2 regions of the Salimicrobium jeotgali genome follow, and region 1 is predicted to be linked to the other one. Evidence: riboswitches for the same ligand, from Rfam matches in the RefSeq annotation. Region 1 holds a riboswitch; the other holds the start of a gene.
The links. Region 1 has a riboswitch for lysine ahead of dapA (4-hydroxy-tetrahydrodipicolinate synthase). Riboswitches for the same ligand answer to the same signal wherever they lie in the genome.
Positions count from the first base shown of each region.

Region 2: linked by a shared signal. The riboswitch ahead of AAV35_RS03825 (Na+/H+ antiporter NhaC family protein) and the one ahead of dapA (4-hydroxy-tetrahydrodipicolinate synthase) in region 1 are both predicted to bind lysine.

Region 1 covers NZ_CP011361.2:1,825,706-1,840,465, reverse strand. Annotated here, with positions in the region: gene qoxA (cytochrome aa3 quinol oxidase subunit II) at 1-715, opposite strand, end outside; gene AAV35_RS09165 (HD domain-containing phosphohydrolase) at 1,009-2,532, opposite strand; gene AAV35_RS09160 (CheR family methyltransferase) at 2,537-5,386, opposite strand; tRNA gene AAV35_RS09155 (tRNA-Val) at 5,531-5,602, opposite strand; gene AAV35_RS09150 (alpha/beta hydrolase) at 5,778-6,506, shown strand; gene AAV35_RS09145 (YjcG family protein) at 6,523-7,038, shown strand; gene AAV35_RS09140 (GNAT family N-acetyltransferase) at 7,107-7,469, shown strand; gene AAV35_RS09135 (MDR family MFS transporter) at 7,506-8,975, opposite strand; gene AAV35_RS09130 (helix-turn-helix transcriptional regulator) at 9,250-10,236, shown strand; lysine riboswitch at 10,414-10,593, shown strand; gene dapA (4-hydroxy-tetrahydrodipicolinate synthase) at 10,703-11,596, shown strand; gene AAV35_RS09120 (N-acetylmuramoyl-L-alanine amidase family protein) at 11,899-12,999, shown strand; gene AAV35_RS09115 (catalase) at 13,070-14,760, opposite strand, start outside.
Region 2 covers NZ_CP011361.2:770,049-784,808, reverse strand. Annotated here, with positions in the region: gene AAV35_RS03900 (DUF3870 domain-containing protein) at 1-272, opposite strand, end outside; gene AAV35_RS03895 (hypothetical protein) at 546-770, opposite strand; gene AAV35_RS14610 (hypothetical protein) at 1,096-1,230, opposite strand; gene AAV35_RS03890 (zf-HC2 domain-containing protein) at 1,441-2,340, opposite strand; gene AAV35_RS03885 (RNA polymerase sigma factor) at 2,337-2,822, opposite strand; gene AAV35_RS03880 (HesB/IscA family protein) at 3,179-3,541, opposite strand; gene AAV35_RS03875 (YuzB family protein) at 3,600-3,836, opposite strand; gene AAV35_RS03870 (YuzD family protein) at 3,838-4,158, opposite strand; gene AAV35_RS03865 (NifU family protein) at 4,303-4,542, shown strand; gene AAV35_RS03860 (2-hydroxyacid dehydrogenase) at 4,592-5,551, opposite strand; gene AAV35_RS03855 (phosphatidylglycerophosphatase A family protein) at 5,677-6,177, shown strand; gene AAV35_RS03850 (TIGR01457 family HAD-type hydrolase) at 6,184-6,951, opposite strand; gene AAV35_RS03845 (DUF86 domain-containing protein) at 6,957-7,394, opposite strand; gene AAV35_RS03840 (YutD family protein) at 7,459-7,734, opposite strand; gene AAV35_RS03835 (methionine/alanine import family NSS transporter small subunit) at 7,861-7,956, opposite strand; gene AAV35_RS03830 (sodium-dependent transporter) at 7,956-9,488, opposite strand; gene AAV35_RS03825 (Na+/H+ antiporter NhaC family protein) at 9,670-11,214, opposite strand; lysine riboswitch at 11,349-11,525, opposite strand; gene AAV35_RS03820 (bifunctional metallophosphatase/5'-nucleotidase) at 11,683-13,086, opposite strand; gene AAV35_RS03815 (sulfite exporter TauE/SafE family protein) at 13,102-13,917, opposite strand; gene AAV35_RS03810 (DUF2207 domain-containing protein) at 14,084-14,760, opposite strand, start outside.

The DNA.
Region 1 (14,760 bases):
CAGTATTTTTTACTTCTTTCACCCATTCATCGAACTCTTTCTGGGAGACAGCACTCACGTTGAAGGTCTGTTCAGCGAACCCTTCACCGGAGAAGTTGGCATTACGTCCCTGCATTTCTCCTTCTTCCGTAGCGGCAAGATTCAGAGTTGTAATCATTCCTGTCATAGCGTATTTTTGACCGGCCAATTGAGGAATCCAGAAACTCGAAATGGCATCGAAAGAATATAAGCGGAACTCTACAGGGCGGTCAGTAGGAAGGAAAAGATAGTTTACAGTCTCAATATCTTCTTCCGGATAACTGAAATGCCATTTCCAGTTGGAGGAAGCAGCATAAATTACCATAGGCTCCTCATCTTTGAACTGTTTCGGCACGCTTTCTGCTTCATATGTGCTTTGTACAGAGACGAAGGAAAGGAATACGATGATCAATACCGGAATACCAATTGTGGTTATCTCCACCCAGATGTTCCCTTTCACTATCGGTGGTCTGTAGTCAGATGGTGTTTTTGTCGAGCGATATTTAACCAGGATATATATTAAGATAACGAAGACCACGACAACAACGAATAGCATAGTCCATATAGATATCCATATGATATCTTTTAATAGTGCTGCCTGTGGTCCCATGGGATCAAAGACAGTTAACGGTTCGCATCCGCTCAGGAAAAGTAAAAAAGACAAAAGCAAACCGGAAAATAGCCACTGTTTCTTCATGTTCAGACTCCTTTCTGAATTAACTGCTGTTAATGCGTGTTTCCATCATAGGGGCTTTATACAGACTTTCGCAACGAATATGACAACAGTTCACAAATTGTTCATGTATGTTGAATGAATTGTCACGAAAAAATGTCGGTCCTGTGAATAATGTGACAAAAAGGTGGAAGAAAAGACACAGAATCAATGTTTGTCAGCACTGACATCACCGGATTGTTATGTACGGTTTTATCGTCATAAAAACACGGAGCGATGGATCTCCTCTTCAGAAAAAATGTCCTGAAGTTTCAGCTTCAGGACATGATTTCAATAAACAGTTCCACAAGTTTGGGGTCGAACTCTTTGCCAGAATACTTTTTAAGCTCCTGTAATGCTTCCTCTTTAGAAATAGCAGGGTGATAAGGGTGGTCACTGACCATCGCATCATACGCCTCGCAGATATGGATAATGCGGGCCTCTAACTTAATGTCTTCCCCTTCCAGGTTAAGAGGATATCCACGGCCGTCATAATGTTCATGGTGGGTGAGTACGATCATTGATAAATCCGCGAACTCTTCGGAAGCATTCAATATCCGGTGCCCAATTTCCGGATGTCGCTGCACGAGTTCATTCTCTTCCGCAGTTAGCGGAGTATCCTTGTTGAGAATAGAGTGATCAATGGTGATTTTCCCTATATCATGGAGCATTCCTGCCGTCTTCAGGTTCAATAGTCTCGTTTCATCAAGATCCAGAGCCTGACCCAATTTTTCGGCCAGGCTGCTCACACGCTGGGAGTGGGCTTCTTCACGCGGGACTTTTTCGAAAAGACTGGCCATCATACTGTTGATATAGCTGGTCCGATGGCTGTTTCGCTGGAACAGTTTATTTCTATACATCCGGTTCTCTGCATATTGAAGAACTTCCTCGGTGGACTGGAAGGCCATTTTTTTGACAGAGGAACCGAAAGAAGTAGTGATGTATAATTTATTATCGCCTTCAATTACACAGGATTTCACTAACTGGGCACGTATTTCCTTCACTTCTTTTTCGGACGTGTTCGGGAGAATAATAGCGAATTCATCCCCTCCGATGCGGAATACTTCATCATTCGTTCTGGTGTTTTCCGAAAGCGCTTCGGAAACTTTTTTTACAACGTTGTCCCCTTCGGGGTGACCGAAGGCATCATTGATAAGTTTCAAACCGTTGATATCTCCCAGTATAAATCCAAGTGGGAAATTTTGGGATGTATCCATTTCCTGAACTTTTTTCTCGAAGTAACGACGATTGTACAGTCCTGTCATTTCATCATGGATGGAAAGGTGTTCAATGTGTTTCTGGTAATTGACGTTTTCTGTCTGATCGATACAGGCGATTCTATACTCACCTTTATTAATCACGTTACTTTCCATATGCACATGTTTTTCTTTTCCGTTTATGTCCAGAGTAATATCTATCGGCTGTATATCCTTCTGATGTTCGAGTTGTTTCGTATGGAAATAAAAAGCATCCTGGCTATCTTCGCTGATCCACTCAAACAGTTTTGAACCTGTCAGATCCTCGTTTTCAAAGAGAGAGGAAGCTTTCCTGTTGCAGTCCGTAATGGAAAAGGAACCATCTACAGTCAGGTAAGAAATAGGGGCTTCATAAAACAAAGATTCATAATTTTCTTTTACCAGTACCAACTCATGATTTGTCCGTTTCAACTCTTCGTTCTGAAAACGGAGTTCTTCATGGTAGACCGACAGTGTAGAAAGAATTTCCTCTTTTGTTTCGTTTTTGTAGTCTTCAATATTGTTCCCCTGAAGAATTTGTTCGATTATTTCTTCCATACGTTCCATAAGTTTAGTCTCCTTGCTTCATGTAGTTGGAAATATCTATGATAGTACCGCCGATACGGAGCGGGTCTTCATCGTGATCTTTCTCGAGGACTCTCCCCAAAAAATGGACAGGGATGAAACTTCCATCTTCACACTGATAAGAAGCGAACAGGTTGATACTCTTCTTCTTCCCCGAAAGCATTTTTTCAAAAGCTACTTTTATATCATTTGTCTTAAAATATCGGCTGACTTCGTTGAGCGTCGTAGGAAAATCTTCCTTTCCATAACCGCAGTTCTGTAAAAAGGAAGGGGAGACGTCGAAATGATCGGCACGGCCATTGAATTCCCACCATCCCATATTGCTGATTTCAAGGACCTGCTCAAATTTCTCCTTCGTTTCCATCACTTTTGACCGTTCCTTTTTCAAATTCGTGATTTCTACGAGTGTGACGATAATTCCGTTAACGGAGTTATACTCTGTCCGGTAAGGACGGATGCGGACGAACCAGTGCCTGCCTTTATTATCCTCTATCTCTTTTTCTTTCTTTATAAGAGAATCCAGTACTTCGTACACGTCATCCACAACTTCGGGGTACTCGGACATGACCGAAATATGGGATATTGGTCTGCCTATATCCTCATCACGTACGTTTGAAACCTCCTTCATAAGTGGGGTGATTCTTCTTATACAGAGCATTTCATCGAGATAGAGCGCTCCTATCTCTGTATTATTCAATAGGTTGTTCAGGTCGTTATTGGCTTTTTTCAGTTCCTCGATTTTTTCCTGGTACTCGTTATTGACTGTATAGATTTCTTCATTCACGGATTGGAGTTCTTCGTTCGTGCTTTGCAATTCTTCATTGGAAGCGGTCAGTTCTTCGTTGGATGTCTGTAATTCTTCGTTGGATGTCTCCAGTTCTTCCACTGTTGCCTGCAGACCCTCTCTGGCAAGCTGGAGTTCGGATTCCAGATATCGGACCCGCTCTTTCATTTGATCCGACACATCCACTTCCTCACTATTTTTTACTTTCACCTCAGTAGCTTCAATAAAACTGATGAAGTAGAAAAATTGATACTTCATTTCGATGATGTGGCCGCTCAGGGAGAGAGAAGTCTCCTCTCCTGCTCCGTTCATGATATTATTCAACCGGACGTGAGTACGCTCTGCTTTCAGTCTGCGAAGGATATTGTTTACAAATAACGAGAGTTCCCGGGACATGTTGGTATTGAAATTATTTGAAAACTTGCCCGGCTGCGGTCGCAAATAATCCGACATATCATTAATAACGTGAATAATCTGATCGTTACCGTCGATAATTATGGAAGGGGGAGAGATACTGGATACAGCTTTTTGTAATACATTTTCAAGATTTACATTCTGGGCCACAGACTTTGCAGGCTGGGTGTTTTTCTCAATTTCCGGGCCTTTGTCACTGTACAGAGATATTCCCGAAGGATGGTCGGGCCGGTAATCCTCCCGAGGTTTGTAAAATTTCCATTTGTTATCTATGGACCGGTAAGCCTTCGTTAAATCTCCGAGAGTCTCACTGGTACCGAGGAATAAGTATCCATTTTTTAATAACGAGTAATAAAATTTATTCAAAATATACTGCTGTGTTTCGCTTTTAAGATAAATGAACAAATTCCTGCATACGAGAAGATCAAGCCGGGAAAAAGGAGGATCATTCACAAGGTTATGTTTCGCAAAAACGACCATTTTTCTTATGGAATTAGCTATGCGGTATCCTTCTTCTTCCTTTATAAAATATTTGGCTACAAGTTCAGGAGGGACATCCGACATCAGGCTCTCCGGGTAGACACCGTTACCGGCGGTTTCAAGTGCTTTGTCATCTATGTCTGTTGCGAAAATTTTCAGACCGGTCTGCAGATTGTTTTTTTCCATGTATTCACATAGAAGTATAGCAAGCGAATAAACTTCTTCGCCGGTGGAACACCCGGCGGACCAGATCCGGAGAGCCTCCTTGTTATAATCGAGTTTGGGGAGGACATTTTCGGTAAGACTGTCAAAAGCCTCTTTATCCCGGAAGAAACCGGTGACGCCTATAAACAATTCCTGTTGGAGTATATTTCTTTCCTTTTCCGAATTAGAGAGATGTTCCGCGTATTCTTCAAGTGTTTGAAGCCGGTTCAGCTTCACTCTTCTGTTAATCCTGCGGATCATCGTCGTCTCTTTATAGTTATCGAAATCTATTTTTGAGTGACTTCTCATAATTCTGTTTATCCGCGACAACATACTTTTTCCGTCGGAGGTTTGTAAAGACCTGTTAACGGGGTCTGCCGGATGAGTAACGTAATTGATTATCTCTTCAGCCATGTCATCCGGAGGGAGAATGTAGTCGATGAGACCGGTGGAAATCGCACTTCGTGGCATCCCGTCAAATTTGGCAGTAGTCTCGTCCTCCGCTATCACCATTCCGTCGGCATCTTTCAGGGCACGAACCCCGAGAGTACCATCGCTTCCGGTACCGGAGAGTATGACCCCGATGCTGTTTCTACCCTGGTCTTCAGCCAGTGATTTAAAAAACAGGTCTATCGGAAGATTCAGGTGTTTTCGTTCGGTTTGTTCACTTAAATGGAGAGTGCCATGATAAATGGAGAGATTTTTACGGGGCGGGATAAGGTAGACGGAGTTCGGCTCCGTCGCCATCATGTCTTCGGCTACATGGATATTCATACTCGTATAGCGGCGCAAAAGGTCATCCATGTGGCTTTCGAAGTCGGGGGAAAGATGCTGGATGATAATGAAAGTGAGACCTGTATCGTTGGGCATGGTTTTGAAAAAGCGTTCGAGAGATTCGAGGCCTCCTGCGGAAGCACCGATGCCGATGTAATATTTTTCTTCAGTATGTGACATAATTTCACCTCTATCGATTTCTTATGCAGATAATAATAATTGTACATGAGAAATCTTTATATGATAATAAAAAATACTTCCGTAATGGTTTTCCTCAACAAAAAAAGTCTTTCTCTCCCTAAGGAAGAAAAAGACTTTCAGTAGTGGGCCGTGCTGGGATCGAACCAGCGACCTCTTGGTTGTCGACCAAGCGTTCTCCCGCTGAACTAACGGCCCGTGTTTTGAATATGTAAGTAAGACATGTAATAATATACTATGTGTACTCTATATATGTCAAACGTTTTTTAAATAAAGATTCGAAAGCTTAACTATGATAAAATAAAAGTAAATGTTTGAAACTTCAACGTAAGGGTAAAATCTATGGATGATTAAACGATGCAGGGGTGTTCATGTGAAAAGGAAAGGCACATTCGAAGAACATACGATAAACAGTGAGTATTTAAAAGAAGAAATGAAACTGAAAGTATATTTACCGGAGAATTTTTCCGAACTGTACAAATATCAGTTCTGTATCATGCAGGATGGGGACGATTATTTTCAGATGGGAAGGGCAGCTACCCTGAGCGATGAACTTCATGAGTCCAAACAGATTTCTCCGACTATCTTTGTGGGGATCCATTATGAAGATAAATTCGACAGGCAGGATAAATACCATCCGGAAGGGAAAAGACAGCAGAATTATATAGATTTTATTGTAAACGAAGTTGTTCTTTTCCTGGATCAGACGTATCCGAGTCATTGTATGGCCAGCTGTCGTACACTGATCGGTGATTCCCTCGCAGGTTCTCTGGCTTTCATGATCGGATGCCGTTATCCTTATACTTTTTCCAACATTATAATGCAGAGCCCGTTCGTGAATGAGACGGTACTGGAAGAAGCTAAGAAAGCAAGCGACTTCACACCGCTGTCGATTTATCATACGATTGGTACTAAAGAGACAGAAGTAACTACCACAGAAGGCGAAGTAAAGGATTTTCTCAATCCGAACCGCGAACTGAATAAATACCTTGAAAGAAAACCGTTCGATTACACGTTCCACGAAATTGAAGGAGGGGACCACACATGGGGGTCCTGGCAGAAAGACTTCAAAAGGGGACTTGTTACTATAATCGGAAAATGAACAGGAGGGACGCAAGATGAAATATGGTATAGCTATTTTTCCGTCTAAAAAAGTCCAGGATGAGGCAAACTCTTACAGAAAAAGGTACGACTCTCATTATGCTCTCGTACCGCCTCACATCACTTTGAAATATCCTTTTGAATCGGACGATGAAGAAATCGAGAGAACCATTATCCCTGCGCTGGATGAGATTGCAAAAAAAACGAGGCCGATCGATATAGAAGTGAAGAAGGTAGGTTCCTTTAAGCCGGCAGCAAACGTGCTGTATTTAAAGATAGAGCCTAACGAAGATCTCCACAGACTGAGTGAAGAAATGCATGAAGGTGCTCTTGAAGGAGAAAGAGAACATACTTTCGTACCGCATATCACTATTGCACAGAGTCTGTCGGACGATGAATTCTCCGACATATATGAAAGTCTGCGGATGTCCAAGTTCGATCTTACCGACCGGTTAGACCGTTTTCAACTGCTCTACCAGCTCGATAACGAATCGTGGAGTGTGTATGAAACGTTCCGCCTGAAAGGGGAATAGAAATTATAGAAATAAAGACAGTATCTACAGAAGAGGAAAGAAAAGATGCCTACTCCGTACGGAGAAAAGTGTTTATTGAAGAACAGAATGTCACAGAAGAAGAGGAGCATGATGGTCTTGATGAAGTGTCTGTGCATTTCGTTGGTTATGAAGACGATCAGCCCGTCGCAGCCGCACGTCTCCGCATAATGGATGACTACGGAAAACTTGAACGTATTTGTGTGCTCAAGGAACATCGTGGCTTGTCATTCGGGAAACAGATGATAGGTACGATGGAAGAGCGCGTCCAGAAAGAAGGAAGGGATAAGGCGAAGTTGAATGCTCAGACCCGGGCGGAAACTTTTTATGAAAGTCTCGGCTATCGTACGACTTCTGATGAGTTTATGGATGCCAATATTCCGCACGTAACGATGGAAAAAAGCTTCCGTTAATAAGACAATATAGCAAAAGAGAAAGCAACAGGCGATTTATCCGCCTGCTGCTTTCTCTTTTTGTTTTTCGTTTTTTTGTTCCTGAGCCTGTCTTTCCCACTCGTCCCACTGCTCGTCACTAGGCGGAGAGGTGCGCTTAATGAATAAAGCAAGAACCGTTGATACCGCCGAGAGAGCGGCAATGAGGAAGAAAGCGAAATTAACCCCAAAGATATCCGGCCTCTCCATGGATGTGAGAGATGCTGCTACGTCTTTGGATGTTGTCATCAGAGTAACTAGAACGGCAGTACCCACAGAAGCAGCGATTTGTCTCATCGTGTTACTCACCGCAGCTCCGTGCGGGATAAGTTTATTAGGCAGCTCATTCAAACCTGAAGTGGTGACGGGCATCATCACCATTGAGAAACCGAACATGCGGATAGCGTAGACGACCACCAGGTAAGTGAGAGTCGTTTCCGTATCAAGTACTCCCAAAAGGACTGTCCCGGTCGTCATGATCGAGAGACCTATCACTCCGAGCACACGTCCTCCGATCCGGTCAAAAATCCTTCCGGTAATAGGAGACATCAACCCGGAAATGAGAGCCCCCGGAAGAAGTACGAGACCGGATTCGAGCGCAGTGAAACCACGCATGTTCTGCATGAAAAGCGGAATCAGTGTTTCAGAACCTATAAGCCCCATGAACGTGATGCCGGCGATAATGGTAGTCAGTCTGAATGTTTTCAGTTTGAATACCCTGAACTCAAGCATCGGATGAGTCATACTCAACTGTCTTCTGATAAAAGCGAAGAGAATGACGGACCCGGCTGCAAGGCCGAGGAGAGTGATAGGGCTTCCCCATCCATTGTTTCCGGCACTTGTAAATCCGTACAGTAGTCCTCCGAAGCCGAACGTGGAAAGAAGTACGGAAGGAATATCGAGTTTCGGATTTTTTAGTTCCGTCACGTTCCTCAGTACGAAGAAAGCTACCAAAATCATAATAATGACAAGCGGGAAGATGAACCAGAACAGGTATCTCCATGTAAATTCTTCAGTCACCCACCCGGAAAGGGTAGGGCCGATGGCAGGGGCGAAGGAAATAACGAGTCCTATGTACCCCATGGCCGTTCCGCGTTTTTCCACCGGGAATATAAGCAGGAAGACCGTCTGCATCAGCGGAAGCATGATACCGGCCCCGGCTGATTGAATTACGCGTGCCGCGATTAAGCTCTGGAAGTTAAAAGCGATACCTCCAAGAAATGTTCCAACCAAGAAAATTGTCATAGCTGTCATGAACAGCTGTCTTGTTGTGAATTTTTCTATTAAAAATGCGGTAATCGGAATCATTATTCCGTTCACGAGCATAAAGACGGTGGTCAGCCACTGGGCGGAGTTGGCTGATACACTCATTTCTTCCATAATCGGAGGAATGGCCGTAATCATAAGTGTCTGGTTAAGGATCGTAATGAAAGATCCTGATATGAGCAATGCCGCAACCAGAACTCTGTTGTAGTTCTGTTCCACCATTGATAACCCTCCTTTAGTTTGCATAGACTAATGGAATATTATACTCTCACGCTCCGGAGGTGACAACAATTTCAAACCCGTTCTCAGTAAATAAATGAAAACAGGGGCCAGACAGCTGTTTTATAAAAGATTACCAGAAATACAAAAAAATGTTCACCTGCGGGAATAGTAGGCATTTTTAACGATTGAGCATAGACAACAGTGTGAATAAATTTTACTATGAATTTAAGATATATGAAACGAACCTATTTTGAAGTCGTCGAGGGGTGAGTATTTGGAACTGAACAACAATACCAGGCTGTTAACGTTGTTACGTATCCTTTTTGAAGAGACGGACGAAAATAACGAACTGAGCATTACGGAAATGAGCAGTAAGTTACAGGAGTTTTTCGGGGTGGATAGAGAATTCGATTCGAGAACCCTGAAAAGTGACATGAACGTGCTGGAAGAGATCGGTTATGAAATCATAAAAAACCGGGGAAAATTCGGCAAAGTATATTACAGTTTTCAGGACAGATTGTTTGAAACGTATCAGCTCCGATTGTTGAATGATGCCATTTTGTCGGCCCGTTTCATTAATGGGGAAGAAAAAAAGAAACTTATTAAAAAACTGGGCAAATTAACGAGCAGACATATTGCTGCAACCCTCCCGGACCCTCTTATATTTTCACAGATGACAGCGAACGATTATGATCAGGTTAAAATCAATATTGATCACGTGCACCGGGCTATTTCCGAGCAGCGGGTCGTCTGCTTCAAGTATGGTAAATACAACATGAATAAAACGTTCGAATATCATAGAAACGGAGACGAGTACGAAGTGAAGCCGTATGCCCTTATCTGGCAGAACGACTTCTACTATTTGATCGGCTGGTTCCGTAAAACAGAAGAGATGCGTCACTATCGTCTGGATCGTATAAGAAACATCCGTATCGCCGAGGAGACGTTTGAAAAAGGTGACTTCGATGTTCAGGAGTACGTTAATCAGAGCTTTCACATGTTCTCTGGCGAAAATATGAAAGTCGAAATAAAATTCCATCAGTCCCTTCTGAATGTAGTACTCGACAGATTCGGTCTGGAAGTATCGGTGAAACAGGTGGACGAAGAGTATTTTCTCCTGTCCACAGAAGGGAAGATGAGTACGGGACTCGTCACCTGGGTACTCCAGTGGGGGCACAAGGCCCGGGTTGTATCTCCACGTACCCTTAAACAGGAAGTGGAGAAGGAGATTGAGAAAATGAGACGTCTTTATGAAGAATGAAGTTCTGGACCCCCTGGCCGGCCAGGTTCTTACAGTACAATTAAACAAAGCCGGCAATGGGCGTTGAAGAAATACGGGGATAATAGATTTTTTTGAAACGAATCGATTGTAAAAAAGGCCCTGCTCTGGTATGTTGGAAGTAATTCAATACCACATCTTATTTCAAATAATGTTTGAAGTAAGGGTAGAGGTGCAATAATCATTAGTAGATGCAGGGAGAAGCGGAGGCTTCGGTGAATCGCATCGAAAGGGGACATTGCCGAAGTGGCAGAAGCCTCATGATTCTGACCGCTGGTTCTGGTATTTAAAAGATGCAGAACTGTCATATAGGAGACTATATGGAGGGCTATCTTACGGAGAAACGATATACATGTTTCTACGGCAACAGCGGCCCTGATTTCCGTTGTTGCTTTTTATTATGGTCCTCCGCACCTAAATCTAAAAATCTCAAAAAGGGTGTGTAACAATGAATTTTGGACAATTATTAACGGCCATGGTGACGCCTTTTGACGACCAGGAGGACATCGATTATAACCGGACGAGAAACCTCGTGGAGCATTTGATCCTCCACGGCTCGGAGGGACTTGTCGTAGCCGGAACGACCGGAGAGTCCCCGACTTTGACGGCTGAGGAGAAAGTGGAGCTTTGCCGCTTTGTAGTGGAAGTCGCAGACGGAAGAGTACCGGTCATCGCAGGTACCGGTTCCAACAATACGAAAGCCACTGTAGAACTGACGAAACGGATAGAAGCAGTGGGAGTGGACGGTATTATGCTCGTAGCTCCTTACTATAGCAAACCTTCTCAGGAAGGCCTGTATCGTCACTTTTCTCAAGTGGCTGCAGCAACTTCACTCCCGGTCATGTTATACAATATTCCCGGACGGAGTGTCGTAAACATTGAACCCGATACGATTATCAGGCTTGCTGAAATCAAGAACATTGTTTCTGTAAAAGAAGCGAGCGGTGATCTGGATGCTGCCACGCGTATCATCAGCCAGACACCTCAGGACTTTTCCGTTTACACCGGAGAAGACAGTCTGACGTTACCGATGTTATCCGTAGGGGGCGCCGGAGTCATTTCCGTGTCTTCCCATGTTATCGGTGACGAAATGAAAGACATGATAGACAGTTACAAGCGTGGGGATGTGAAGACGGCGGCCACTCTGCACGGGTACATTCTGCCTATGATGAAACTTATTTTTGCCCAGCCGAGCCCTTCTCCTGTGAAGGAAGCCCTGAATTACATGGGAGTTTCCGTAGGGAGCGTACGCCTTCCTATGATTCCTTTGGACGACGCCGAATGTTCAGCACTGCATAATATGATAGATATTTATCAGCAAAAGAAAGTAGCAAGCATTTAAGCTGTATAGAGACCGGGACAGCACAGATAATGGAAAGACAAGGACCGGTTAATTCATTGAAACGATTTTCTGGAGAACAACACGGAGACTTCTGCGGGCCGTGCCCGCAGGATGCGAAGTGTTGTTCTTTTTTATTTATACGTCGAACCCCCTCCTGGAACCGGACAGCATCGTCCGACTTCCTGGGGGGATAATTTTTGTCATGGACTTTTGTTATACCTGTATTTAAGACCAGATTCTGAATTAATCCATTCGCTGGGTGTTCGTTTTATGGAAAAGTGTTATAATGATAACTGCCGGCCTTGGCCCGGCAAACAAAAGGAGGGATAGTCATTATTAAACAGATTACCGCTCTATTACTTACTTTTTTATTTATTTTTACAGGAACTTTTGCAGTAGCGGCAGACAGTCACTCCACGAAGCAGGTGGACGCTTCCTCTCTGTACTTGAGGGAAGCGCCGGGGAGCGAGTCCGAAGTGCTGGGAGCGCTCTCTCGGGGTACGGAAGTAACAGTGCAGGAAGAGAAATACGGCTGGGCGAATGTTGATTATAATGGACAAAGTGGCTGGGTAGCGGGTCATTATCTTGTATCAGCAGGAAATTCCGCTTCCTCCGGACAGACAGCTTCAGGAGACATAATCGTCCAGGCTGATACCGTTTACCTTCGACAAGGGCCGGGCACAGAGACTCCAATCGTCGGGTTCGCCGGACAGGGGGACACGTATCAGAAATTAGAAGAACAAAATGGCTGGGTAAAAGTTCAACTTGGTAACGGCTCTGAGGCGTGGATTGCAGGATTTTTGACAAGTTCCGGCAGGGCCACTGCTGTTAAAGCGTCCCATTCCGCTTCCCCCTCTGATGATATTTCTTCTTTAAAGAATTCCACGATCGTTGTAGATGCCGGCCACGGTGGGTACGAACCCGGAGCGATAGGCAGAGATGGAACGCTTGAGAAAAATTTAACCCTTCAGACCGCACAGACGGTGGCAGGGGCACTCAGGTATGCCGGAGCGGAGGTAATTATGACACGAACCTCCGACCGATACGTTTCGCTTTTCGAACGCACCGGATCTTCCGCCCGTCACAATGCAGACGCTTTCGTAAGTCTTCACTACAATTCTCACAAATACGAAAGTGCAAGAGGGATAAGCTCTTATTACTACGGGTCTCCGTCTCTCGCTGCCTCCATACAGAACCGTCTCACAGCACGCACAAGTTATCAGGATGATGGCACACTTCATGGAAATTTCCAGGTGCTTCGTGGTAACAAGGCTCCTGCTGCATTGCTGGAACTCGGCTATATTTCCAATGGTTACGAACTGGATCTTGCAAAGACGAGGGACCACCAGAATCAGGTAGCTCAGGCAGTAACAGAAGGATTGCGCAATTATTTATCAAAATAACATCAGGACTTACATAACAGATTTTGAAGACATACGAAACCCCGGATTCTCTGAATCCGGGGTTTTTGATTTATACTAATTCGCGATCAAAGAAACGGTGTGCGGCTACGGCTTTAATGAAGTCTTCTCCAAAGGACTCGAGATCATCTGAAGTGATGACTCCCGGCTGTCCGCTCATGCCCGCTTCTTCGAGCCAGTCTTTACCGTCGTGAGTCGCTCCGACAGGCTTGAAGTGCATGTAAGCTTCTTTCGTGAAGTACTTCGCCTTCATTTTGTAAGATTCACTGAGGTCAGGGCCGCCTACAACGTACACAGCATCGAAAAGTACGGAATCTCCGGTAAGGAATGTATGATCCGCCTCTACCGTGTACCCATTATCAGCTTTGATTTTACCGAGTTTGGTACTGAATATTTCAGCATCCGCACCGGCTTTATCGATACCGTCAAGGACTCCCTGAACTTCTTCACCGTTGAAGCCTTCTGCAAGCAGCACGGCAATTTTACGGGTTTCAGGTGACTGTACCGTATTCGCCATGCTCAGAGCCGGAGAAGTTTTTGTTATATTTTCCGCCTGATTTTGTGGTGCTGCCAGTCCGAGATTATCTGCTACGTAGGAAGCAAGATCTCCGCTTATATTGGAAAGCATATCCACAACCTGTTCGCGGACGGCTGTCTGCTGACATTTACCAAGTTCAAAGCTTATAGCATCTTTAATATGACCTTTCTCGTGTTCACTCATACTGTTCCAGAACATGATGGCCTGAGAGAAGTGGTCTTTGAAGCTTTCGCTCCGTGCGCGTACTTTCTCACCTTCCACTTTTTCCTGATAATGTTCGAATCCGCCTTCCTCCGGAGGAACAGTACGCGGATGGTTATCCGCCAACGAGTTATTGTGGTAACTCGACTGACCGCGGTTAATCGTCATTCGGTGCATACCGTCGCGCTGGTTGTTATGGAAAGGGCAGACGGGGCGGTTGATCGGAATTTCGTGGAAATTGGGCCCTCCGAGACGTGTCAGCTGAGTGTCTGTATAAGAGAACAGACGTCCCTGTAACAGCGGGTCATTGGAAAAGTCGATTCCAGGTACGACGTGGCCCGGGTGGAAAGCGACCTGTTCGTTCTCGGCAAACACGTTGTCCACGTTCCGGTTCAGCGTCAGCTTACCTACCCGTTTGACCGGAACTTCTTCTTCGGGCCACACTTTCGTAGGATCCAGAACATCAAAATCGAAAGAATGCTCATCTCCTTCATCGATTATCTGAAGTCCCAGTTCGAATTCGACGAAATCTCCATTTTCAATTGCTTCGTAAAGATCGGCACGATGGAAATCCGGGTTTTTACCATTCACTTTTTGTGCCTCGTCCCATACGAGGGAGTGTACGCCGAGTTTCGGCTTCCAGTGGAACTTCACCAGATGACCTTTTCCTTCTTTATTTACCAGTCGGAAAGTGTTTACACCGAAACCTTCCATCATCCGGAAGCTTCTCGGAATGGACCGGGGACTCATCGCCCACAAAATCATGTGTGCCGATTCCTGGTTATTCGCAATGAAATCCCAGAATGTGTCATGGGCACTTGCTGCCTGAGGGATGCCGTTATGCGGTTCGGGTTTTAGCGCGTGGACGAGATCCGGAAATTTAATGGCGTCCTGAATGAAAAATACCGGTATGTTGTTACCTACAAGGTCAAAGTTGCCTTCTTCTGTATAGAACTTTGTTGCAAACCCACGCACGTCACGTGCCAGTTCTGCTGACCCTTTAG
Region 2 (14,760 bases), 1.1 Mb from region 1:
GCAACGATCAGTGCTTTTTTGGAGGAGCCGAAATACCGCGTCGTAATCGCCTGTTCGACTGTTTCCCCGTCCGTCATCTTTTTCCCGATGAACAGACTGTGGACAAAATGGACGGTGATGTCCAGCATGGCCGTACATTCGACATCGACGATTTCATTACTGTTCATATCCACGACAAATCCGACAAAAAAGGAATCATATTTTTTCGTAATGGCATTATTCCCGGGTGATTTGGATTCACCCACTATGTAACACGTCTGTGATTCATACATTAAGTTTCCTCCGAATCTCCGGCATCTTTTGCAAGGATAGCCCGCCCGGATAAAAGCGAACCGCCGTTACAAAATGCAGATCCAATCGGTGTTTATTAAAATAGTACCATTTCTATAAAGCGCTTTCAAACACTTTTTGAATTTTCTCACATAATTTAGGTGATGGATGTTCTTTTGACAAACCCTTATCTACAAGAGTGTACATCAGGTCTTTCATAATAATTCTAAAGAAATTACGTAAGAGTTTATTTCTATATAATGCTAAAAGTTAACTTACTGTCTTTTACAAGGGTGTTTACCTTCTGCAATTTCAGGTTTCTCATGTGTTATTTTGGCTGCTCTATCCACACCTATAACCATCAGTAGCATAGAAAGAGCAGAAAATACCACCCAGTAACTATTGTTGTTTACTGCCAATATTAATGCAATGATTGCCAAAAAAATCGAGGTTGACTGCAATATCATCCATCTTCTGTCTTTTATTACTGGCCAGTTCATATAGTCCCCCTCCCCAAAGAGTCATTGCTATTATAAGTTAGTACCCTTATAAAGCTCTACTTGGTAACAGTATATAAGCTCCACCCGGATCTTTTACACTTCTTTAATTATTTCTTCAGCACAGTTCTCTAATCCTTTTTCTTTCCCAGGACACTTATAAATTATTGAAAAGACATGAAGTATTCTCAATAAAATGAACTAAATATAGTTCTCCATAGACCTATAGCAGCTGTTACCAGAAGCATTATTAATAAAATCTTGAATGATTCTTTATAAGCCCCGCTTTTCCTATTTTCTCTTTCTGAGATACTCCATATAAAATTAATCAAAAAATACTTATAAATACAATCACGCTCAAATGGAATGGAACATCGGTAATTGCCATACCTATTATTAAAAACATTGCAATTATACCGGCAATTGTATCATTTTGATTTTTCAATGTACTATTTTCATTCATAATTAAGTTTCCCCTTCGAGGTCTCGTTCGCTTAATCACAGTTTGTCCAGTCTCCGGTGCAACGCTTCTCTCTGTGTGAAATAAGATACCATCAATCTCAAAGATTACTACTTCCTTAATTCTACTACTCTTATTCTTTCATTTACTGAGGTGAACAGAGAACGTGTACCGTTCACAACTAAACATACGTTTATCCTCCTTATACTTTTTTCATTTAATTAAACGTGTTTTCACCCATTTTGAACCTATCGAAAGAATCCCATATAATAAGATAGCAACTAATAAAATAGCTGTGAAGTCTCTTGTTACTGAATATGTCGTGGTATTCCATCCAACTACAATGAGTTGAGCGAGTAAATAAGATAACGGAAGAAAAGTTACATTGGTTATTCGTGCGACCCAGGTTTCATTCGAACGAACAGCGAATATGAGTCCTACACAGAACAATAGTGCAATCATTGCTAACCCTGAGAAATAAGCCAAAGACAATCTTGGCAATGTAACGACGCCCCCTCCCGAATGCTGGTCCTCTCCATAAATAAGCTGATCCTGGCTTCCGTCAGTGTGATAGTAATACACAGACTCCACTGACTCACCATCCGGGTTCAATACAATCGGCGCGTTTCCTTCATTATTAGTAAAGTCTTGCCAACTCGTCTCCCAGGCCGTCAAATGATAAATCGAACCCGTTCCACTTTTATCTGGATAAGTTTCAAGATCGTAGCCGGCCACCTCATCATCAAAAACGGCAAGAACTGAGCCGTTATCTGTTTCACTGACTGACACTACTTCTTCTGAATATGGCAGGTATTCACGAGCTGTCAAAAAAGATACTGCAAGGACACCAATCAAAAGAGTGAGCAGTGCGGAAAAAATAATCGTCTGCCATTTCTTTTTCCGTAAAGTAGTCTGAATCTTTCTCAACGGACGAGAATCTGTCTCTATCGGAAAATGTCCCTTTTCTGTCGTCTTAAGTTCATTTAAATACTCGTTACATTCCTTACACTCGTCCAGATGGATTTCTACTAATTCTTTTGAATCTTCACTAAGCATGTCTTCTGCATACAGAGGAATAAGATCTTGAATTACATTACAAGACGTTACCTTCATTTGTTCTCCCTCATTTTTTCATTGATTTTTTTCCTGGCACGGTAAAAAGTGACACAGGCCCAATTGTCCGTTTTTCCAAAAATTTCACCAATGTCTTTATAGCTTAATTCTCCAAACATTCTCAGTGTAACTACTTCTTTATAAGTATCCGGTAGTGCATGAATAATTTTATGAATACGCATCGATTCTTCCTTATCCAAAACCTTTTTTTCTATACTTGTATCATCTGTTTCTTCAGGAATTTCCTGTCTGTTTACTACATGCTTATTTTTTCGTAAATAAGAGTAATAACTATTTTTAGCAATTTGAAAAAGCCATACTTTTATGTCGCTTTTTCCTTCAAATGAATCCAGTGCGTCGATAGCCTTCAAAAATGTTTCAGAAGTAATGTCTTCGGCAACATGTCGATTCTTTGATAAGCTATAAACAAATAAGTAAACATCCTTAAAATACCGTTTATATATCTCCTCCAGCCCGGTCACTTTTTCACCTCCTACATATTAGACGCACAACCTCACGAAATCTTACAGAGATTTTAAAGTTTTTTCTTTTTATTCAACTGAAGCGTTCAGTTCCAGGACATTTAAGTAATTGGTATATAGTTTTTTTGTAACCAATAAAAAGATAACTAAGGTTATCTTCTCCCACAACGTTAGCTTCAGTTTATTTTCCCGGTTTTTTCCAGGGCAAGGGAGTCCGCTTTTTTCTTAGGTATAAATCCACAAAAATATACACCTCCCTGACGAATGTTCCGTTCGCTAAGAAGGTGTATTATGTGAAGACACGAAAGAGGGTCGTTTCCCTCAAACGAATATAAAACGAACTTTGAAATCGGCAATCAGCAGTTCGGGTCCGGCGTGCCTGCGTTTGTCGCTGTCTTGAAGGATGATCCACAGCCGCACGATACGATGGCGTTCGGATTATCAATCGTGAACCCGCCACCCATCATGTTCTGTTTGAAATCGATCTTCGTCCCTTCAATAATTGCAGCATCCTGATTATTGATGATGACCTGAAGGCCGTCGTGTTCTTCTACTATATCAAGTTCTTCATTCATTGTTTCTTCAAAACCGAGCTTATAGGAAAGACCGCTGCATCCTCCGCCCTGGACACCGAAGCGTAAGTATTTATCTTGAGAGTCTTCTTCCTGCAGCATTTCGTTCACTCTGTAAATTGCAGCTTCCGTAATATTCAGAACCATTCGGAACCTCTCCTTTCTACTATCAGTATATAGGCTGATCAGTAAATGTTCAATCCATTCATATCAGCTCTTCTTCCTCAAGGTATTCATAAATCTTCTCAAGCAGTTCATCCGGAGAATTAGCAAATATCCGCTGTCCTTCGACGAGAGCGTAATTTTTGATGGCACACATCCCGCAGTGATTCAGACAGCCCCATTCCTGAACATCCAGATCCGGGTCCTTCTCCAGCTTCTCTTTCACTTCCTGGGAACCGTCGGCGAGGTTCGTTACACAAAATTCTATAAGAGGATTCAATTTATCCCTCCTGTGCCGAAAGACCGTGCTTTTCCAGATGCTGATAGACGGATTTGAGACGCGGGTCTCCTTCTCCGGCTATTTCTCCTTCGACCAGCACCAGTGGATAAAAAAGCTCGTCTTCCATAATCTTTTCGGTGTACTCATCTTCTTCTGCAGTAAATATATCAATGTATCGGTAAGTGATTTCTTCATTTCCATACTTGCGACCGATGGCTGCCTGGAGCCACTCATATGTCTCTTTCGACCCCGGCGCATTCACGCAGCTCGCACAGCGCTGATCCGCCCCGTACACAGTGATAGTTACATTCTCCTTATTCACCGGCCTCTCCTCCTTATCGGTTACTTTCATTTTACAAAACTATTGAGAAAAGATAAAATGATAATAGTTCTCATCTTCCAAAGCTATGGATGCTACATTTGTGATATAGTATAGATAACATCATCACGAAAGGGGAAAGTTGATATGCAACAACAAGTGGATATGAACGAACAAGTCCAGGAAGTCCTGAATAAACTGCGCCCATTTCTGTTACGTGACGGAGGGGACGTGGAACTTGTAGACGTAGAAGACGGCATCGTCCGCCTGCGCCTTATGGGAGCGTGCGGTAACTGCCCAAGTTCAACGATTACATTGAAAGCCGGAATCGAACGGGCTCTCAGCCAGGAAGTTCCGGGCATCTACGAAGTCGAGCAGGTATTCTGATTATACATTACGTAAAAAGAGAAGGGGCTCCCCTTCTCTTTTTTTATGTTCACGTGACCGGGGTGAGAGGACTCTCCCCCGCAGTGACACGCGTGACGTTGTCGAGACAGAGCTGCATCATGCGATACCTCGTCTCTGTTGTTGACGAACCGATGTGAGGGGTGGCCGTCACGTTTTTCAACCCGAGAAGCGGGTGATTTGCAGAAATCGGCTCCTCTTCGAACACATCAAGGCCGCATCCCCTGATTTCCCCGTTCTCAAGAGCGTGCTGCAGAGCTTTTTCATCCACCGTTTTCCCGCGGGAGGTATTGATGAAATAAGCGGTGTCTTTCATGGTACGGAACGCTTCATCATTGAACATATGATGGGTTTCCTCCGTGTACGGAGTCATACAGACGACGTAGTCGGACGTTTGAAGCAGTTCATCGAGAGAAACGTACCGGGCCCCTGTCTGCTCTTCCGCCTCGGGGTTACGGGAACGGTTGTGATAGAGCACTTCCATCGAAAAACCTCCGGCTCTTTTAGCCACTGCCTCTCCGATGCGTCCCATTCCGACGATACCGACGGTTTTATGGTGGATATCCGTGCCGGCCAGCTGCAGCGGAGACCACTGCTTCCACCTGTCTTCTTTTATGTAATGTTGAGCTTCGCTGATTCTTCTTGCGGTATTCATCAGAAGAGCAAACGTAAGATCAGCTGTCGTTTCGGTTAAAACATCAGGCGTATTCGTCACGGTCACCCCGTTCTTCCGCGCTGATTCCACATCAATGTTATCAAAACCGACGGCCAGATTGGCTACGATTTTGGCGGACGTGTTCCGGAAAAAGTCATCATCCAATTTCTCGCTCAGCATCGGAACAAGAGCATCAATGTCTCCTCTTTTCGCTTTCAGCTCCTCCTCCGGGATCTGCTGGTCGATGTCGTACATATCAATGTCGAGTCGGTCACGGTAAGGAGCAACGACTTCTTCCGGTAATGGTCTCGTAATCAATACTTTCGGCTTTCGCATGTATAAGTCCCCCATTCTTGATACAGACATCCGGTCTGTCTCTTTGTTATACTTTATTCACGGGTTTGTTCCTATATAAACCAGGGAAAGAGAAAATTGTACTGAGTCGTTAGGAGGAAGTTATAATGAGTGATAAAATTACCAAACTGGAACAGACGGCACGGGCGTGGCTGAAAGAACGCGGTGTATCAATCGATGACATTGCGGATCTCGTCTATTATCTTCAGGCGAAATATCACGAAGGTCTGACGATGGAAGACTGCCGGGAAAACGTCCAGAAAGTCCTTCATAAAAGAGAAGTACAGAATGCCATTATCACCGGTATTCAAATGGACAAGCTCGCAGAAGAGAATAAGCTCGAAGAACCGCTTCAGAGTACAATCGAAACCGACGAAAGTCTGTACGGCATCGATGAAATCATCGCTTTTTCCATCGTGAACGTCTATGGTTCCATCGGGTTCACCAACTATGGTTACATCGACAAACAGAAACCCGGCATTCTGAAAGAACTGGACGATAAATCGTCCGGCAAATGCCACACTTTCCTCGATGACATCGTAGGGGCTATCGCAGCAGCTGCTTCCAGCAGGCTGGCCCACAGTGCTGCAGGTGATAACGACGAATAAAGGGCCTCAGGAAAACGTCCACTCATCCAGTTTCTTCACTTTATAAGTGGGCTGACTCGCGACCTCGTTCAAGTCTTCGAACGAGGTCGCTCCTGTTTCTACCATCAGTGTGTCCACTCCCGCATGGATGCCGGCTGATATATCCGTTTCATAGTTATCCCCAACAAGCAGCGCCTCTTCTTTACTCACACCGAGCACTTCCAGCGCCTCTTCCACAATCAACGCTTCCGGTTTCCCGACATACACGGGGCTGATTCCGGTAGTGAGAGCAATCGCTTCCGTTATCGCTCCGTTCCCGGGGAGCATTCCCTCTTCTGTCGGAATCGCCCTGTCTTTATTCGTACTTACAAACACCGCTCCGTTCTGGATATTCAGCGCAGCCTTCCTCAATTTATCGTACGACAACTCGCGGTCAATACCGACGACGACCACGTCAGCGTTCTCCTCGGTAAGCGTCGCGCCTCCTGCAAGCAGGGCTGACTCGAGCCCTTCTTCTCCGATCATGAAGACGTCCGGTTCAGGAAACGTGCGCTGTATGTAAGCGGCGGCCGCCATGCTGGACGTGTATACCTGCTCCGGAAGGGCGTGTATCCCCATCCCGTTCAGTTTATCCGCCACCTGCAAAGGCTGTCTCGAGGAGTTGTTGGTAAGGAATACGTAGGGGATGCCCTGTTTTCGGCACTCTTCGACGAAAAAGGGCGCTTCCTTTATCGCTTCGTTCCCCCGATACATCGTACCGTCCAGGTCGATCAGCAGTCCTTTGTACTTTTTCATTGCTGTCACTCCTTCGTAAACGCCGAAACACTTCCCAGTTCGGCATTCAAATAGTGACGGATACGCTCCGGAAACTGTCTTAAAGACCCGAGGCATTCGTTCCACTCGCTTAACAGACGTTCATGGGAAACGGTCGTATACTCACGCACGACTGCCTTTCTCATATCGATGATCCTCTTGTACTGATTCTCCTCTTCATAAGGTAGAACTTTTTCGTCCATAAGAATATCGATAATATCATGGTAGCTGCCCGGATCGCGCATGATGAAGCCGTCGATCATTTTATTCCCCACATCAATCATCACTTCCACACTCATGTGGGTAGCTCTTTCCAGAGCAAGCCGTTCCGTAGTGGTCTCCATCCCTGCCTGCTGCAGTTCAGGGATCAGTTCTTCCACGTAGATGAGAAGGTTATCAATCTCTTCACGATTCACAAAATACATTCCGTTTCACACCTTTCCCGGTTTCTCATAAGAAATAAGAGGGGCGCGCATTCACCTCCTCCTTCTACTTATCAATGCGTTTCAGTACAAAATAGGCACAACCGAAGTTACAGTACTCGTACAAATAATCTTCGAGCGTGCTTATTTTCGTATCGAACGTCGCTTTCTGGTTCTGATCATCATAGAACCCTTTCAGCCTGAGCTGACCATATCCCCAGTCACCTACGATGAAATCGTATTTCCCTAGTATCTCGCTTGCTCTTTGTTCAATAGACTCTTCTTCCACCGCATTGCGGTGATCCTCTAAAATTTCATATTGTTTACCTAACAATTCCAACATGTTATCACCTCTTACACTGTTGCCAGTATACCATAATTCCACACTCCGAAGAAAAAGGTAACGACCACCTCCCGGGTATTTCCCATATAAAAAAACAGCCTGCACCAAGTGCAGACCGCCTGTATCCTATGAATTTTTGGATTTCCGTACAGCGTTGGTAATACTTAGAGCAAGTCCGCCCCAAATGATGGTGATGGTAAGAATGAACATAACTATAGCCATCAGAGTGACCCCTCCTTGTGGTTAGGCTTAGTCGGGTCTTCAAACGCCGTTCCCTGTGGCCATTTCTTCATGGAGAAAGCAAAACCGATCAGGATAGCAGCGAATGCCACCACCCACCCGAAGTAGATAAGGAAATCCGTCGGGTATCCCTCGTACGGTTCTGCAAGTTCACCAGTAAGGTTCTGGACCATCTGGAACCCGAGTACAATTGGCGTGATGACACCGAGACAGAATCGCCACCAGCCGGCAAGCATAACGTCAGAGCTTGAGTTCGCATGCTCCTGAAGAGCTTTCAGTTCTTTTGCGAACCACACGACAGCCACTACTTCGACAAGACCCGCAAGAGCCACGCCATAGCTGTTGATGAAGTGGTCGACGGTGTCGAGTATGTTCAATCCGCCTCTTGTTGCATAAAGCAGGGAAAGAATAGCTGCAATTCCTCCGCCGAAGATTACTGATTTCTGACGGGAAATATTGAATTTTTCGGATACAGCGGCTACATATGTCTCCGAAATCGAGATTAGAGAGGAGAACCCTGCCAGAACGAGAGAGGCGAAGAACAGGACACCGAACAGTCCCGGTATGCCCGGAATCTGACTGATGATTTCAGGGAACACCATGAAAGCAAGTCCTATCCCTCCGACCCCTTTCTCGGCTGCCAGGCCTGCCACAGTCGTGTCGTACTGGAAAGCCATGAATCCGACTGCGGAAAATACCCCGATTCCTGCAAGAATTTCAAAAGATGAGTTCGCAAAACCGGTAATAAATGCGTTGTTCGTAATATCGGACTTTCTCGGCAGATAGGAGGCATACGTTACCATAATTGCAAAAGCGATGGATAAACTGAAGAAAATCTGCCCGTAAGCAGCAATCCATACTTCTGCATCCAGTATTCGGCTCCAATCCGGTTCGAAAAAGCTGTTCAGACCGTTCATTGCGCCGGGAAGCGTTACAGCCCGAACGACGATGATAAGAAACAGAACGACGAGAGCCGGGATGAATATCTTGTTGGCGACTTCAATCCCTTTTTTGACTCCCCGAGACAGTGTTCCGAGCACTATAGCCCATACAATAACGAGAGGGATGAGTACTTTAGGTACGAGACCGCCAAGCTGACCGGGGTCTGCAAGATTAAGGAAGTCTCCCACGAAGAAAGCCGTCGGATCACTCCCCCAGGACAGACCGATCGAATAATAAGCATACATGAGTGCCCAGGCGATGATGACTGCATAGTACGTCGAAATGACGAACGCGACGAGCACCTGCCACCAGCCGATCCATTCCATTTTTTTGTTGATGGTAGCAAAGGATTTCGGAGCGGATCCTCTGTACCTGTGACCGATAGTGTACTCCATAATCAACAGCGGAATCCCGGCAGTGAGTAGCGCGAATAGATAAGGAACGATGAATGCACCGCCACCACTTTCATAAGCTGTAGCCGGAAAACGCCAGATGTTACCAAGGCCGATAGCCGACCCCATCGCTGCAAGCAGGAACCCTACCCGGGTGCCCCATTGTGAGCGATTTTCCATAGAAAAGACCTCCCTTTAGACTTCACCTGTCCCCCATGGTTAAAATTTAAAAAATTCGGACAAATGAGATTATTCTGTAATCTTGTATAAAGTATAATGGGAAATTTCAACTATGTCAAAAGAAACTTTAGACAATCCAACATAAACAAAAAGACCGACACACGTCGGTCTTTAGGGGCATTCAGCTATTCGTTTCAGGTTTGAACAGGAAACCGGCTGCAACCACTACTAAAAGAGTCGCAAGCAGCGGTACCAGCACACTTTCCAGCAGCGCAAAAAGGAAATATCCCGTCGAAGCGGCGACCGCTGCAATAATAGCGTAAGGTAGCTGGGTCAGCACGTGATCAATGTGATGGGATCCGGCTCCCGTTGAAGAAAGAATCGTCGTATCAGAAATCGGGGAACAGTGATCCCCGAACACGGAACCTGCCAAAACAGCGGACAGTGCCGGTACAATGAAGGACGGATCCGTAACTGCAGCGATTTCCCCTGCAATCGGAAGCATAATCCCGAATGTACCCCAGGACGTCCCAGTTGCGAGAGCCATAAACCCTGCCGTAAAGAAAATAAGCAGGGGAAGATAGGCGACATTCAGGTTCGATGCCTGCACGAGCCCGGCAAGATACTCACCCGTACTCAGCTGATCGATCACTGAACCGATCATCCATGCCAGTACAAGAATATAAATGGCCGGAAGCATCGCTTTGATTCCTTCCAGGAGCACTTTCCGGAGTGGAGACTTGCCGGAAGGGAGACCGGTGTACATCAGAATCGCTACGACAGCCGCTGTCAGTCCTCCGTAAAACAGGGAGAAATTGACGTTCGTGTTGGCGAACGTACTCAAAATATCCGCAGAACCTTCACTGGCCCGGACGCCGGTAAATATCATGAGCCCTACTGTCATCACAACGAGGACGGCAATCGGCACGAGCAGGTGTCTGATGTGTCCATTATCATGAGGATGGAACTCTTCATTCAGATCCCCGGGTATATCCGTATGCTTCGGATCGGTCAGTTCCCCCGTCTCCTCCGCTCTTCGTTCGTGCTTTTTCATGGAACCGAGGTCCAGCTTCAGCATTATAGTGAGGAAGACGAGAAGCAGCGCGGCAAAGACGTAGAAGTTATAAGGAATCATCTGGATGAACGCTTCGAACGCCCCGATATCCGTTATTTCATTCGCAGCGAGAATCGTACCGATTGTACCGATGATATAGGCGCCCCAGCTCGATATAGGAGAAATCACCGTCACCGGAGCCGAAGTGGAATCGATATAATAAGCGAGTTTAGCTCTCGACACTTTTTGTCTGTCGGTAACCGGCCGGGCTACCTGACCGACGGCAAGAGCGTTGAAATAATCATCGATGAAAATGATGATACCGAGCACTGCCGGCACTAAAGAAGCACTCCGCTTCGTCTTCACGCGGGAAATTGCCCACTTCCCGAACGCCCTGCTTCCGCCGGAGGCGGTCATGAACGCGGTCATGACGCCGAGCAGCAGCAGAAAAGAGAGCAGGTACAGGTTCCCGATATTCAGTGCCCCGTCCGTATAGAAAATCGTATAGAATTCCTGCCACAGAAGACTGAGAGTTCCCGTTACGTCGAACCCGGTAAGCATAAACGCTCCGATGAGAATTCCGAGACCGAGAGACAGCAGAACCTGCCGGGTCGCTATGACCAGAATAAGCATAAGAACGGCCGGTATAAGAGAATAGATTGTTCCTTCCATAAAGTCGTACCTCCAAAATTTTTTTGGCATGGATCGACTACATGAACATAGGAGTAATCGAAGTTTTTTTGCATATAAAAAAACAATGACAGAAAATAATCCATCATTGCTTCAGCAATATGATTATCCTCCATGCGATCAGTAGCGCACCATGCATGTAACATGCATGACAGTACATCTTTTATTCAAACATGTACCAGCATGGAAGGTATGACGATCCGTCCATACTTCGGCAGGGCATCCTTTCCCGGGGGCTCTTCGCTGTCACGCTCGTTCCCGATACTGATATGTCCTGCACCTCTACCTCATCGTGGCGATAAGGTCACGCGTATTCAATTCGGATTAAATTCTATCAGCTTCCCTTCCCTATTGCAAGGGGACTTAAGCTTCAAAAAAGAATTGCCGTCTCCAGCAATTCTTTTAAACCGGCTTATTACTAAAAAATGGACGACGACGCCCTCGATACCGTTACCGGGAAGAATACTCTCCGGACTGCACAACTTCAAGCAGCAGATCGCGAAGCATTTCCGGCAGGTAATACGTTTTCGTCGCACTATGACTGATTTCCGGGAAAAACTTCCCGAAACTGAACGTATCTGCTGTAGCCAGACTGTACCAGCGGTCCCGTTCGATCGGCTGACCGTCGAACCATACTTTACGCACGTGTTCGCCTCCGCCCGGGGAAGTGGCCGTTTCGATTTCAATACCTTCAAAAATCATTTTACCGATCACTTCTCCGCGGAACCCGAGCCCTTTCAGCGGAAATTCCGTCACCTGTTTCGTGTAGGCGGAGCGGACGACTTCGACGATTTCCTTGCCGCTCAAATGGACCTTGCAGGGGTTCATCGGGTGGGGACAGATCCGGTGCAGATCCGCGTACGTCACGGCTCCCTCATCCAGTCCTTCAAGAATGACACCGGCATTCAGCATAGCTATATCTGCCTCTGTCCAGCTGCGCAGTTCCTTCGTCAGTTCTCTCATCAGCGGTGTCTCATGGAACCAGTCCGCTGTCAGAGGAGTTTTCAGTTCCGCCACGGTCGAATAAAGACGCCGGTGCGCTTTTTCTTTTAAATTCTCGAGCCTTTCTCTCACTTCCGCACTTTCTTCAAGCGTATCGGATGCGACCGTGTACGCTTCCTTATTCACCAGTTTCTGCTTCGAATGATCCCAGTCTATAAAAATTTCACCGAGATGTGTTCCGTGCTTCCCAGCAGCCGTAAGCAGCACGCCATTGTGCTTCTCCCCTTCCGGAAGAAGGTGATGAGTATGACCTCCGATGATTACGTCAAGTCCGGGATAATCGGCAGCCATCTGCCGGTCCGTGTGGTAACCGAGGTGGGAAAGAAGAACCACGATATCACTCTGTGCCTTCACTTCCTCCATATACCTGTCCATCATTCTCTCCGGGGCCTCCACTTTCCACCCGAGCAGCTGATAGAATACACGGAAAGGAGCAGTGAGCCCGATGATGCCGAGTTTCACACCGCTCGCAGTCTCCCTGATGACGTAAGGCTTCAGCCAGTCCGGATCTTCTTTTGACATAGGGAAAGCATTCGCACAGGCTACCGGAAAGTCCGCTTCGTCGTACAGATGGTAAAGTTCCTGTTCCGCAAGGGTGATGCCTTCGTTGTTGCCGAAGTTCACTACATCATATTCGCTTGCATTCAGTAATTCCACGTTCCCTTTGCCTTTCAGTCCTTCTGCCACGGGGTGGAAGCGGTCTACGTGGTCCCCGTTGTCGAATACGAAAGAAGCTTCTTCTCTGTTTCTATGCTCCCGCCGTTTCTCTTCGATATAACCGGCGAGTTTCGGCCATTTTTCGAAATAACTGTGCAAATCGCTCGTATAGTAAATAAATATTTTCTCTATCATAATCTCTTCTCCTTATCATAATCCCTGAGAAATCAGACGGATACCTACGACAATCAGAAGAATGCGCAGCACCCATTCTATACTTTTCGCATTCATTTTACGATTCACGTACGCCCCGACCGTGCCGCCGAGATACGCTCCCGGAATAAAGAACAGCGTCCGATACCAGTCCACGTGACCGAGACCGATATGCGTCACGGAACTCGGGATTACGGCAAAAAATATCATGAACATCGAGGTGGCTGTGGCAATATGCGGAGGCAGCTGGAACAGCAGAATCATCGCCGGCACCATGAGCGATCCGCCTCCGATACCGAGCAGTCCGGATAACGTCCCGACCACGAAAGCGAGGACAAGACCGAGAGTAATCGGAACCGTATAGTGATACTCCTCCCCGGCTACTGTCCGGACTCCTTTCATCCCCTTCTTGAAGAGAGGCGTGGAGCCCTGGCGCCTCGGCAGGAAGAAAAGAAGGGATACGAAAATCATAACTCCTCCAAAAATGAGGGAAAATACATCCGCATTGAGAAAACCGTTAATGTACGCCCCGAATATGCCGCCCGGGATACTTCCGATAAGAAACAGAGCCCCTAGTTTAAAATCGACCCTCTTATGCCGAATATAGGAAAGGGCTGAAGACATCCCGGTGAAAATCATGACAATGAGAGATATCGCCACAATCTTTTGAGGAGTAACCCACGAAAAAGCTTCGAAGAAATCGGACAGGAACAGCAGGGACGGTATTAGAATCACTCCGCCGCCAAGACCGGCTATACTTCCGATGAAAGCGGTAAGGAACCCGATAATCAATGAAATAATCACAAAAATCATAAATATGTACCCTCTTTATCTTTTATATTCAACTATACCCTTATTAGAACGATGATAACACAGGTTTTCAGTGAATGGAAAAAAGCACGGGCCCCTGAAGAGGCTCGTGCTTAAATTGAAAATTTAACGGTTTATAAGTGTACGTGTTGAGAATCGAATCGGCGTATCAGAAAGCACCTGAACCACCGCCACCCCCACCTACTCCGGCACCACCACCGGCTCCGGCGCCTGTAGTCGCAGCCGAAACGGAAGCAGTCTGATCGGCCTGCCGGAAACTCTGATCAAGCGTTCCTGCAAGTATCATAAACATGGCGAGATCGTTCACAGTTACGGCACTTGCGGGCAGATCGACGTCCGATTTTCTTTTCCCTGCGCCCACCTGATACAGGTAGGCGGATATCTGATCTTTCTCTTCCCACTGCTGCCATTCATCCCCCGTTTTAAGCGGTTCGAGCTCCTGTTTGAGCCGCTGCCCTTCAAACGTAAGAGGACGATAAAGTAAAGAGAAAATGAGAAAGTAAAAGAATAACGCAATCGCAGCCGTCATCCAGATAAATACTTCATAGACTGGAAACAGAATCGTAAAAGGCAGTATGGCCAGCCCCGCCACTCCGGCCGCCCAGCGGGCTTTCGTATTATCCTCATACAGGTCGTACTGCTTCACTTCCTGTTTCACCGCTTCGCTCCACAAACGGAAGTTCTCCTGGTAGGATTCAATATGATCTTCGTCTTCAAGGTATTCTTCCAGATCCTCCACCTTAAACGTCCCGTTTTCCCCCACTTCATCGAACAGCCAGTTCATCAGAAGCGTCTCATGGGGGTAATCGGTTTCCCGGTTCACTG